3 regions of the Thomasclavelia ramosa DSM 1402 genome follow, and region 3 is predicted to be linked to each of the others. Evidence: predicted binding sites of a transcription regulator. Region 3 holds the regulator's gene; each other region holds the start of a gene.
The links. Region 3 encodes Rex, which represses fermentation and respiration genes when NADH is low (regulators of the CRP and FNR family bind a similar motif). Its sites were predicted from a motif close to GTGAANNNNTTCAC; they were not measured.

Region 1 (3,290 bases), 1.5 Mb from region 3:
ATTATTGGCAGTAATATAATGAATGTTTTGTTGATTCTAGGAATTACCGGGTGTATCGCTAAACTGAAGGTTAATAATAATACATATCGATATGAAATTCCTTTTGTAATGGTAATAACTCTAGTTTTATTAATGTTAGGAAAGTTTGGCAGCTCGATTGATCGATTTGATGGAGTGCTTTTATGGGGATTATTTTTACTGTTTTTATACTATTTATATCGTTTGGTTAAAAAGGGTGAAGAAGTGCCATTGGATGAAGTTGAAGAATTAGATGAAAAAGATACGCTGCTCCGACTAATCATCATGATTGTTTTAGGAATGGCGGCAATTGTAATTGGTAGTAATCTAACGATTGATGCAGCTACATATATTGCTGAAGAATTAGGGGTTAGTCAACGTTTGATTGGATTGACGATTATTGCTTTTGGAACATCGTTGCCGGAGTTAGTGACTTCAATGACAGCAGCTTGGAAAGGTAAGAGTGATCTGGCAATTGGTAATATCGTCGGAAGTAATATTTTTAATATCTTGTTTGTTTTAGGAACAACAGCTTTAATTTCCCCAAAAGCAGTTGCTTTTGAAAGTGGTTTTATTATTGATGGAATCGTTGCAATTGGGGCATTGTTTCTATTATATACTTTTATTGGTAGCGATGGGTATTTAAAAAAGAGTGGGGCAATTATTATGCTGATTGGCTATTTGGCATATTTTGTAAGCATTTTATAGGAGAAATATATGATTAAATTAGGTCATCGGGGATATAGTTCTAAATATCCAGAAAATACAATGTTAGCTTTTAAAGCTGCAATTGATGGTAATTTTGATGGTGTTGAAACAGATGTACAACTAACGAAAGATAATAGGCTAGTCTTGATTCATGATGAAAAGATTGATCGGACTTCTAATGGTAAAGGGTATGTAAAAGATTATACCTATGATCAATTGTGCCAATTTAATTTTAACTATCGTTTTGATGGAATCGAGGCAAAAATTCCGTTGTTAGAGGAATTGTTAGATTATTGTATTGGTAAAGATGTAATCTTAAATATTGAAATAAAAACTGATAAGATTCAGTATCCGAATATTGAAAGAATGACTTATATGATGATCAAAGAAAAGGGCTTATTAGATCGAGTAATGTTTTCATCGTTTCATTTAGAGAGTTTGCTTAATCTTAGAGAACTTGATGATAGTATTTATCTTGGCTATTTGTATGAAGATAATTATCAAGTCAATAAAGCTAAAGTATTTGAATATCGTTTTAATGGAGCACATCCTAAATATACTTTTTTAAATGAAAAGGAAATCAATGATTATTTGCGTCGGGGTATAGATGTAAATACTTGGACAGTAGATAGTGATGATATTAAAGATTTTTTAGTTGATGAGGGTGTTAAAACAATAATTACGAATAAAGATATCTAGGGTAAAAAGACCCTAGATTTTTTCTCATCCAGTAAATTAAGCAGTGATACAAGTGTTAGCGTTTTCATTGTGAAGTTAGTGTTTTTGTTGTGAAAAAATGCACAATATTACTTGTGTTTTTTGCAAATTTGGGGTACACTATCGGTGGAAACAAATTAAATATTTCACAATGAATCGGAGGAAGAAATAATGGCAGAAAAAAAAGCTGTTAACAAAGTAGTTGAACCAACTAATGAAGAAATCGATGCTCATGTTGATCAACTAGTTGCAAAAGCTCAAGTAGCTTTATCAAAATTTGAAGAATTCACTCAAGAACAAGTAGATTACATCGTAGCTAAATGTTCAGTTGCTGGACTTGATGCTCATGGTACATTAGCTGAAGCTGCAGTTAATGAAACTGGACGTGGTGTATTTGAAGATAAAGCAGTTAAAAACTTATTTGCTTGTGAATATGTAACAAGTAACTTACGTCACTTAAAAACTGTTGGTATCATCAATGAAGATCCACTTTTAGGAATCACTGAAATTGCTGAACCAGTAGGTGTTGTTTGTGGTATCGTTCCAACAACTAACCCAACTTCTACAGTAATTTTCAAATCATTAATTTGTTTAAAAACAAGAAACCCAATTATCTTCTCATTCCATCCAAGTGCTCATGCATGTTCAGTAATGGCTGCTGTAGTAATTAGAGATGCTGCAATCGCTGCTGGGGCTCCAGAAGATTGTATCCAATGGTTAGATCTTAAATCAATGTATGCAACTACTGCATTAATGAAACACCCAGGTGTTGCTACAATCTTAGCAACTGGTGGTAACGCAATGGTAGCTGCTGCTTACTCTTGTGGTAAACCTGCATTAGGTGTAGGAGCTGGTAACGTTCCTGCTTATGTAGAAAAAACTTGTGTATTACCTAGAGCTGTAAATGACATCGTATTATCAAAATCTTTCGATAACGGTATGATCTGTGCTTCTGAACAAGCTGCTATCGTTGATACTGAAATCTATGATGCATTCATGAAAGAAATCAAAAGATTCAAAGTTTACTTTGTAAATAAAGAAGAAAAAGCAAAATTAGAAACATTTATGTTTGGTGCTGTAGCATACAGTGATAACGTAAACGCTGCTAAGTTAAATCCAAACGTAGTTGGTAAACCTGCTACTTGGATCGCTGAACAAGCTGGATTCAAAGTACCAGAAGATACTCAAATTATCTGTGCAGAATGTAAAGAAGTTGGTCCAAATGAACCATTAACAAGAGAAAAATTATCTCCAGTATTAGCTGTATTAAAAGCTAAAAATACTGATGATGGTATCTTAAAAGCAACTCAAATGGTTGAATTCAATGGTTTGGGTCACTCTGCTGCAATTCATACAGAAGATCATGAAATTTCTAAGAAATTCGGACATGCATGTAAAGCAATCCGTATTATCGAAAACGCTCCATCTACATTCGGTGGTATTGGTTCTGTTTATAATGCATTTATTCCATCATTAACATTAGGTTGTGGTTCTTACGGACATAACTCTGTATCAAACAACGTAAGTGCTGTTAACTTAATCAATATTAAGAGAATCGGGAGACGTAATAACAATATGCAATGGGTTAAACTTCCTCCAAAAATTTATTTCGAAAGAAATTCGATTAAATATTTAAGAGACATGAAAAAAATGGAAAAAGCCATGATCGTTACAGATAGAGGTATGTACAATCTTGGTTATGTAGAAAAAATCGAAGATGTTATTAGAAGAAGAAGAAATCAAGTTGATTTAGAATTATTCTTTGACGTAGAACCAGATCCAAGTTTCGATACAGTTCAAGCTGGTCTTGAATTAATGAACAAATTCCAACCTGATACAATTATCGC
Region 2 (3,290 bases), 770 kb from region 3:
GAGCAGCAATCGTTAAAGAAATTCGTGAAAAAGGATATCGATTAAAGCATCTTCTAAAGGCATGAGATGATGAAACTGATAAAAGAAATCTTTGATCAAAATAAGGGGACGCTATGGAGTTCGTCGAGTTCATAGAGAGCTTCTAAATCGCGGTTATCTGGTAAATCATAAGAGAGTGTAACGACTTATGCATAATATGGGATTATTAGGTAAACGTCCTAAAGAGAGATACCATTCTTATAAAGGGAATGTAGCAGATAATATTATTAATAGAAATTTTAATGCGAGTAGACCATTACAAAAATGGACTACTGATGTATCTCAATTCAATTTTGCATGGGGAAAATGTTATATTTCTCCAATATTAGATAGGTTTACAAATGAGATTATTTCCTATGATTTATCACCGCATCCTAATCTTAAACAAATTACAAATATGCTGACTCAGGCATATGAAAAGTTTTCCATCCTTGAAGGATTGATTTTCCACTCAGATCAGGGATGGAAATATCAACATGCTCATTATATCAATTCATTAAAAGAACACAGTATAATACAATCGATGTCTAGAAAAGGAAACTGTTATGATAATTCGGTAACGGAAACTTTCTTTGGCCGATTAAAAAATGAAGTCTATTATGGGTATGAAAATGAATTGTATTCATTTTCATAGTTTTCTACTGCAATAAAAGAATACAGAAAAAACAAAATGGATGCCACCTGTTTTGTACAGATTAGCATCCATGGCATAATTTTTTTAAAACTAAATTTAAACGTGTCCAGAAAACTGGGTACACATCATTTTTTGGGGTTCACTTCATAAGTTGGTCGTTTTAAATAACTTCATCAATTAAGCCGTATTCAAGCGCTTCATCAGGTTCTAAAAAGTGATCACGATCAGTATCGATAACAATTTTATCTATGGGCTGATTTGTATTTTTACTAAGAATTAAATTTAATTTTTCCTTTTGTTTTAAGATTCGTTTGGCACTAATTTCAATATCACTCGCTTGTCCTTCAAAAGCTCCTAATGGCTGATGAATCATAATTTCACTATTAGGTAAACTACAACGCTTACCTTTAGCTCCGGCACTGAGTAAAAAGGCAGCCATACTAGCAGCCATCCCAATTACGATTGTTGAAACGTCACATTTGATAAAGTTCATTGTATCATAGATTGCCATTCCCGCATTGATACTGCCACCTGGGGAATTAATATACATAAAAATATCAGCATTGTTATCTAATGATTCTAAATAGAGAAGCTGACCAACAATACTGCTGGACATCTTATCATCAATAGTACCGGTTAATAAGATGATCCGGTCTTCTAATAGTCGTGAATATATATCATAAGCATATTCACGTTGGTTTGTTTTTTCAATTACTGTAGGAACTAAATGCATTATCTTACCTCCACATTTAAGTATAGTAATTAAAATAATAATTATTCATTTAAGCCTATAAAAGGCAAGAAAGATTGCGGTAAAACTAGGCTTGTAAAAGTCACTAAATTTATATTATAAAAGAATAATGTTAGATTTTGTTCCATTAAAGTTAAATTTATGAATCTTTTGTGAAATATTTAATTTTTTTCAATGAAACCCGTTACATTAGTTGCTTTTCTTGCCTTTCTGGAATATAATATGAGCATAAAGAACATTCAAGGAGGAATATAAAGAATGGCAGTAAAAGTAGCAATTAACGGATTTGGACGTATCGGACGTCTTGCATTCAGACAAATGTTTGGTGCTGAAGGATATGAAGTTGTAGCAATCAACGATTTAACTGATCCTAAAATGTTAGCACATTTATTAAAATATGATTCAGCACAAGGTAGATATGCATTAGCTGATAAAGTTGAAGCTGGTGAAAATTCAATCACTGTTGATGGAAAAGAAATTAAAATCTATAGTGAAGCAGATGCTTCTAAATTACCTTGGGGTGAAATCGGTGTAGATGTAGTATTAGAATGTACTGGTTTCTATGTATCTAAAGCTAAATCTCAAGCTCATATTGATGCAGGAGCTAAAAAAGTTGTTATCTCTGCACCAGCAGGAAATGACTTACCAACAGTTGTATTCGGAGTAAACGAAAATATCTTAACTGCTGATGATACAATCATCTCTGCAGCATCTTGTACAACTAACTGTTTAGCACCAATGGCTAACGCTTTAAATAACTTAGCTAAAATTAAATCTGGTATCATGTTAACAGTACATGCTTACACAGGTGACCAAATGGTATTAGACGGACCTCATAGAAAAGGTGACTTAAGAAGAGCTCGTGCAGCTGCAGTAAATATCGTACCTAACTCAACTGGTGCAGCAAAAGCTATCGGATTAGTTATCCCTGAATTAAACGGAAAATTAATTGGTTCTGCTCAACGTGTACCTGTTCCTACTGGATCAACTACAATCTTAACTTCAGTTGTTGAAGGTGAAGTTACAGTTGAAGAAGTAAATGCAGCTATGAAAGCAGCAGCTACTCCATCATTTGGATATACTGAAGAACAATTAGTTTCTTCTGATATTATTGGAATTAACTATGGTTCATTATTTGATGCAACTCAAACTATGGTTAAACCAATGGACAACGGAACTACTGAAGTTCAAACAGTTGCTTGGTATGATAATGAAAATTCATATACTTCTAACATGGTTAGAACAATCAAATATTTCGCTGAATTATCTAAATAATTAATTGAAACTTGATGCAAAAGCTGGTCATTGATCAGCTTTTTTCTTATGGAGGATATTATTGTGATCAAACGAGTTGGAATTATTGGGATGGGTGCTTTAGGAATGTTATATGGAGATTTTATTGCAAAAACATTACTAGAGAAGCAGTGACATTTATAGTTGATGAAAAAAGGAAAAAAGCATATCAGGAAACTGTATTTACAATAAATGGTGAGAAAGTTTTATTTAATTTAGTTGAGTATTTTAATGCCGTTCCATTTGATTTAATAATCATAGCAGTAAAAGGGACTGCTTTAGAAGAAGTAATAAAGGAAATTAAAAAATGTGTTGATAAAAATACAATAATAATTTCTGTTTTAAATGGGATTGACAGTGAAAAGGTTATTAGTGAATACTATGGGAGAGAAAAAGTAATTTATGCGGTTGCTCAGGGAATGGATGCAATGAAGTTTGGAACATCTCTAAAGTACACTAAAGAAGGACAGCTCTTATTGGGAATCACTGATTTCAAGCAAAAAGATAAGTTGGATAAGCTTACTAGCTTCTTCGATCAAGCAAAAATTAATTATGAAGTTAAAGGCGATATTT
Region 3 (3,290 bases):
AGCATTATCTAAAACGTAATCGATACAATATTTAACCATATCTTCAATTAAATCCATATCATCCTCTAAATCAGCAAAAGCAATTTCAGGTTCAATCATCCAAAATTCACTAGCATGGCGAGAAGTATTAGAGTTTTCTGCTCTAAATGCAGGACCAAATGTATAAACATCTCTAAAAGCCATTGCAAAAGCTTCAACATGTAATTGACCAGTAACTGTTAAGAAAGCCTCTTTTTCAAAGAAATCATCTTCAAAATTAGTTCCATCAATAGTTGTTGCTCTAAACATTTCTCCGGCCCCTTCACCATCGTTTCCAGTGATAATTGGTGTATGAACATAAACAAACCCTTGTGATTGGAAAAATTCATGAATAGCCATTGATAAAACACTGCGCAATCTAAAAATTGCATAGAAAGTGTTCGCACGAGGTCTTAAATGCGGTATTTCACGCATATATTCGAATGAATGACGTTTCTTTTGTAATGGAAAATCTTCATCACATTTACCTTCGATTTCAATCTCAGTTGCTTCAACTTCAAATGGTTGTTTTCCTTCAGGTGTCAACTTTAATTTTCCAACTACTCGAATTGAACTACCAGTAGATAATTTATCGATTTCTTCATAGTTAGAAATTTCTGCTTCTGTATATACAACTTGTAAATTTTTGAAGTATGTACCATCATTTAGAGCAATAAATCCCAATTTCCCATTGTTACGATTAGTTCGAACCCATCCCTCAAGTTCAACATATTCGTAACCTTCTAAATCCATCATTTGGTTACTTAAAAACATTTCATATAGTTCTCTAACCGTTATAAATTCAAACATATTAATCCTCCTAGTTTTTCCTATTATATACTTTATTTTATCCATTATTCAAGTATTATTGACGATTTGAATCCATCTTAATAACTAATTCTTGAATTGCTACAACAACATCTACCTGTTGTACCTCGACTCCTTCACGAACTGTAAAATGTGTATGTGTAAAATCAACGATACCTTTAATTCCTAAATCCATTAAACGATCAACTGTTGGTTGAACGTTTTCAGAAATAGCCAAGATTGCAATTTTACAGTCTTTAGGAAAAGTTTTTTCTAAATCATCAATATTATAGAGTTTAACACCAAAACGCTCTCCCTCTTTATTTTTATCTTGATCATAGCCGCAGACAATTTTTCCCACTGTATATTGCCAACGGTTATATTTTAAAATTGCACTACCAAGATTTCCGATACCAATCAAAATAATTGATTCGTCTAGTCCTAATCCTAATACCTCACTTAATCCGTCAATTAAATGTTTTACATCATAACCTTTACCACGTTGGCCAAAATTATCTGTCTTTGATAAATAAGTAAAATCTCTACGAATCGTCGTATCTTGAATACCTGTTAAACTAGATAATTCGCTTGATAAACAATTTTCTTTACCTTCATGCTGCATTTTTCTTAAAGCTTTAAGATAAACAGGATAACGAGACATTGTAGCGTTTGATATTTTTTTATCCATTTTGATTTCCCCCGCTAACCGATTCATTTTCTAAATCTAAATTTGGCTTAATCCCTAATGACAAATCACTAAATAATTTCAAATCGTACATCTGTTTTGCTGCTAAAGCAATCATCATTGCGTTATCAGTACAACAACTCATTGGCGGTAATAATAATTCTACTCCATCTAATTGGCCAACCGCTTCACCCATCGCATTTCGCAATCCACGATTAGCACTCACGCCTCCTGCCATTAATACTTGTTTAATACCATATTCTTTAGTAGCACGTATTGTTTTATTGACTAAAACCGATAAAACCACATCTTGAAAAGAGGCAGCTAAATCTTCTTGATTGATTTCTTCATTTCGCTGCATCGCTTTATGATTTAAATTAATTACAGCAGATTTTAATCCACTAAAACTAAAATTATAGCTTTCATCATCCAAAGGCACTGGTAAATTATAAGTATGATTACCTTTAGCAGCCATTTTATCGATTATAGGTCCCCCGGGATATGGTAAATTTAAAACTCGTCCCACTTTATCATATGCTTCTCCAACAGCATCATCAAGGGTTTGCCCAATTACTTCAAATTTAAAAGGAGCTTTTAATAAGACAAGTTCACTATGACCACCACTAACAACTAAACAAAGACTTGGATAGATAATATTTTGAACATAGTTATTGGCATAAATATGTCCAGCAATATGATGTACTCCAATCAATGGCTTATGATAAGCCATTGCAATCGTTTTAGCGGCCTGTAAACCGATATGCAAAGACCCAACTAACCCCGGTCCTTTAGTTACCGCAATAGCATCAATTTCATCAATCGTAACGTTAGCCTTATTCAAAGTTTCTTTTAATACTAGCGAAACACATTCAACATGTTTCCTACTTGCAATTTCTGGCACTACTCCACCATACATCGCATGAACATCAATCTGTGAGGCCACGACACTACTAAGAAATTCTCGTTCATCTTTTAAGATTGCCATAGCCATCTCATCACAACTTGATTCAATTGCTAAAATAAGTGACACCGTTATTCCTCCATTTCTTTTACCATCAAATACGCATCTTCATGATTATCCTGATAGTAATTTTTTCTTGTTGCGGCAATTTTAAAGCCACATTTTTGATATAAACTAATTGCTTTAGTATTAGAAACTCGGACTTCTAAATTAATATTCGAATAGCCTAAATGCTTTGTAATTTCATCACATTTAGTCATTAATATTTTAGCATAGCCTTTTCCTTGGAACTCTTTTCTAACACCGATAGTTGTTATTTGAGTTTGGTCTCCTAGTGTCCACATTCCTATATAACCAACAATTATATTATTATCTTCCAAAATCAAAATTGATGAAAAAGCATTTTTTTCTAATTCATATTTAAAAGCTTCTTCATTCCATGGCGAACTAAATAAATCATGCTCTAACTTTACAACTTCTTCAATATCACCTAAATCCATCCGTCTGATTAACATATTTTTTTCGCCTCAACATCTTTTAAATAATGAGGAACAAGATTATCAATATTTTGACAATAATCAACACTTTTACCAGCTTGATAAATACAATCACTTAAATCGAGTTTAACTTTGTTAATTCCGACTAAATCACTATCACCAATCACTTGAAAATCAGGATATTGTTCTTTAAAATTAGCAAAATCATCAATCAACATGATTTGATCATCAATTATGGCCTGATTATGCTCATATACCCCAACAAAAATCTTTTTGCTTCGAGCATCAATTACACTGATTGCCTTAGAAGCTCCAGCATAAC

Region 1: a site for Rex is predicted at 1,515-1,528, ahead of adhE (bifunctional acetaldehyde-CoA/alcohol dehydrogenase). Genes of this name have one in related genera too.
Region 2: a site for Rex is predicted at 1,577-1,590, ahead of gap (type I glyceraldehyde-3-phosphate dehydrogenase). Genes of this name have one in related genera too.

The regions. Positions count from the first base shown of each region.
Region 1 covers NZ_CP036346.1:2,781,131-2,784,420, reverse strand. The annotation lists gene EYR00_RS13300 (calcium/sodium antiporter) at 1-726, shown strand, start outside; gene EYR00_RS13295 (glycerophosphodiester phosphodiesterase) at 736-1,425, shown strand; gene adhE (bifunctional acetaldehyde-CoA/alcohol dehydrogenase) at 1,615-3,290, shown strand, end outside.
Region 2 covers NZ_CP036346.1:484,877-488,166, forward strand. The annotation lists gene EYR00_RS02365 (helix-turn-helix domain-containing protein) at 1-65, shown strand, start outside; gene EYR00_RS16025 (IS3 family transposase) at 92-181, shown strand; gene EYR00_RS02375 (IS3 family transposase) at 188-673, shown strand; gene EYR00_RS02380 (ATP-dependent Clp protease proteolytic subunit) at 834-1,406, opposite strand; gene gap (type I glyceraldehyde-3-phosphate dehydrogenase) at 1,683-2,699, shown strand; gene EYR00_RS02390 (ketopantoate reductase family protein) at 2,849-3,290, shown strand, end outside.
Region 3 covers NZ_CP036346.1:1,251,861-1,255,150, reverse strand. The annotation lists gene asnS (asparagine--tRNA ligase) at 1-828, opposite strand, end outside; gene EYR00_RS05970 (redox-sensing transcriptional repressor Rex) at 884-1,513, opposite strand; gene tsaD (tRNA (adenosine(37)-N6)-threonylcarbamoyltransferase complex transferase subunit TsaD) at 1,506-2,540, opposite strand; gene rimI (ribosomal protein S18-alanine N-acetyltransferase) at 2,543-2,986, opposite strand; gene tsaB (tRNA (adenosine(37)-N6)-threonylcarbamoyltransferase complex dimerization subunit type 1 TsaB) at 2,980-3,290, opposite strand, start outside.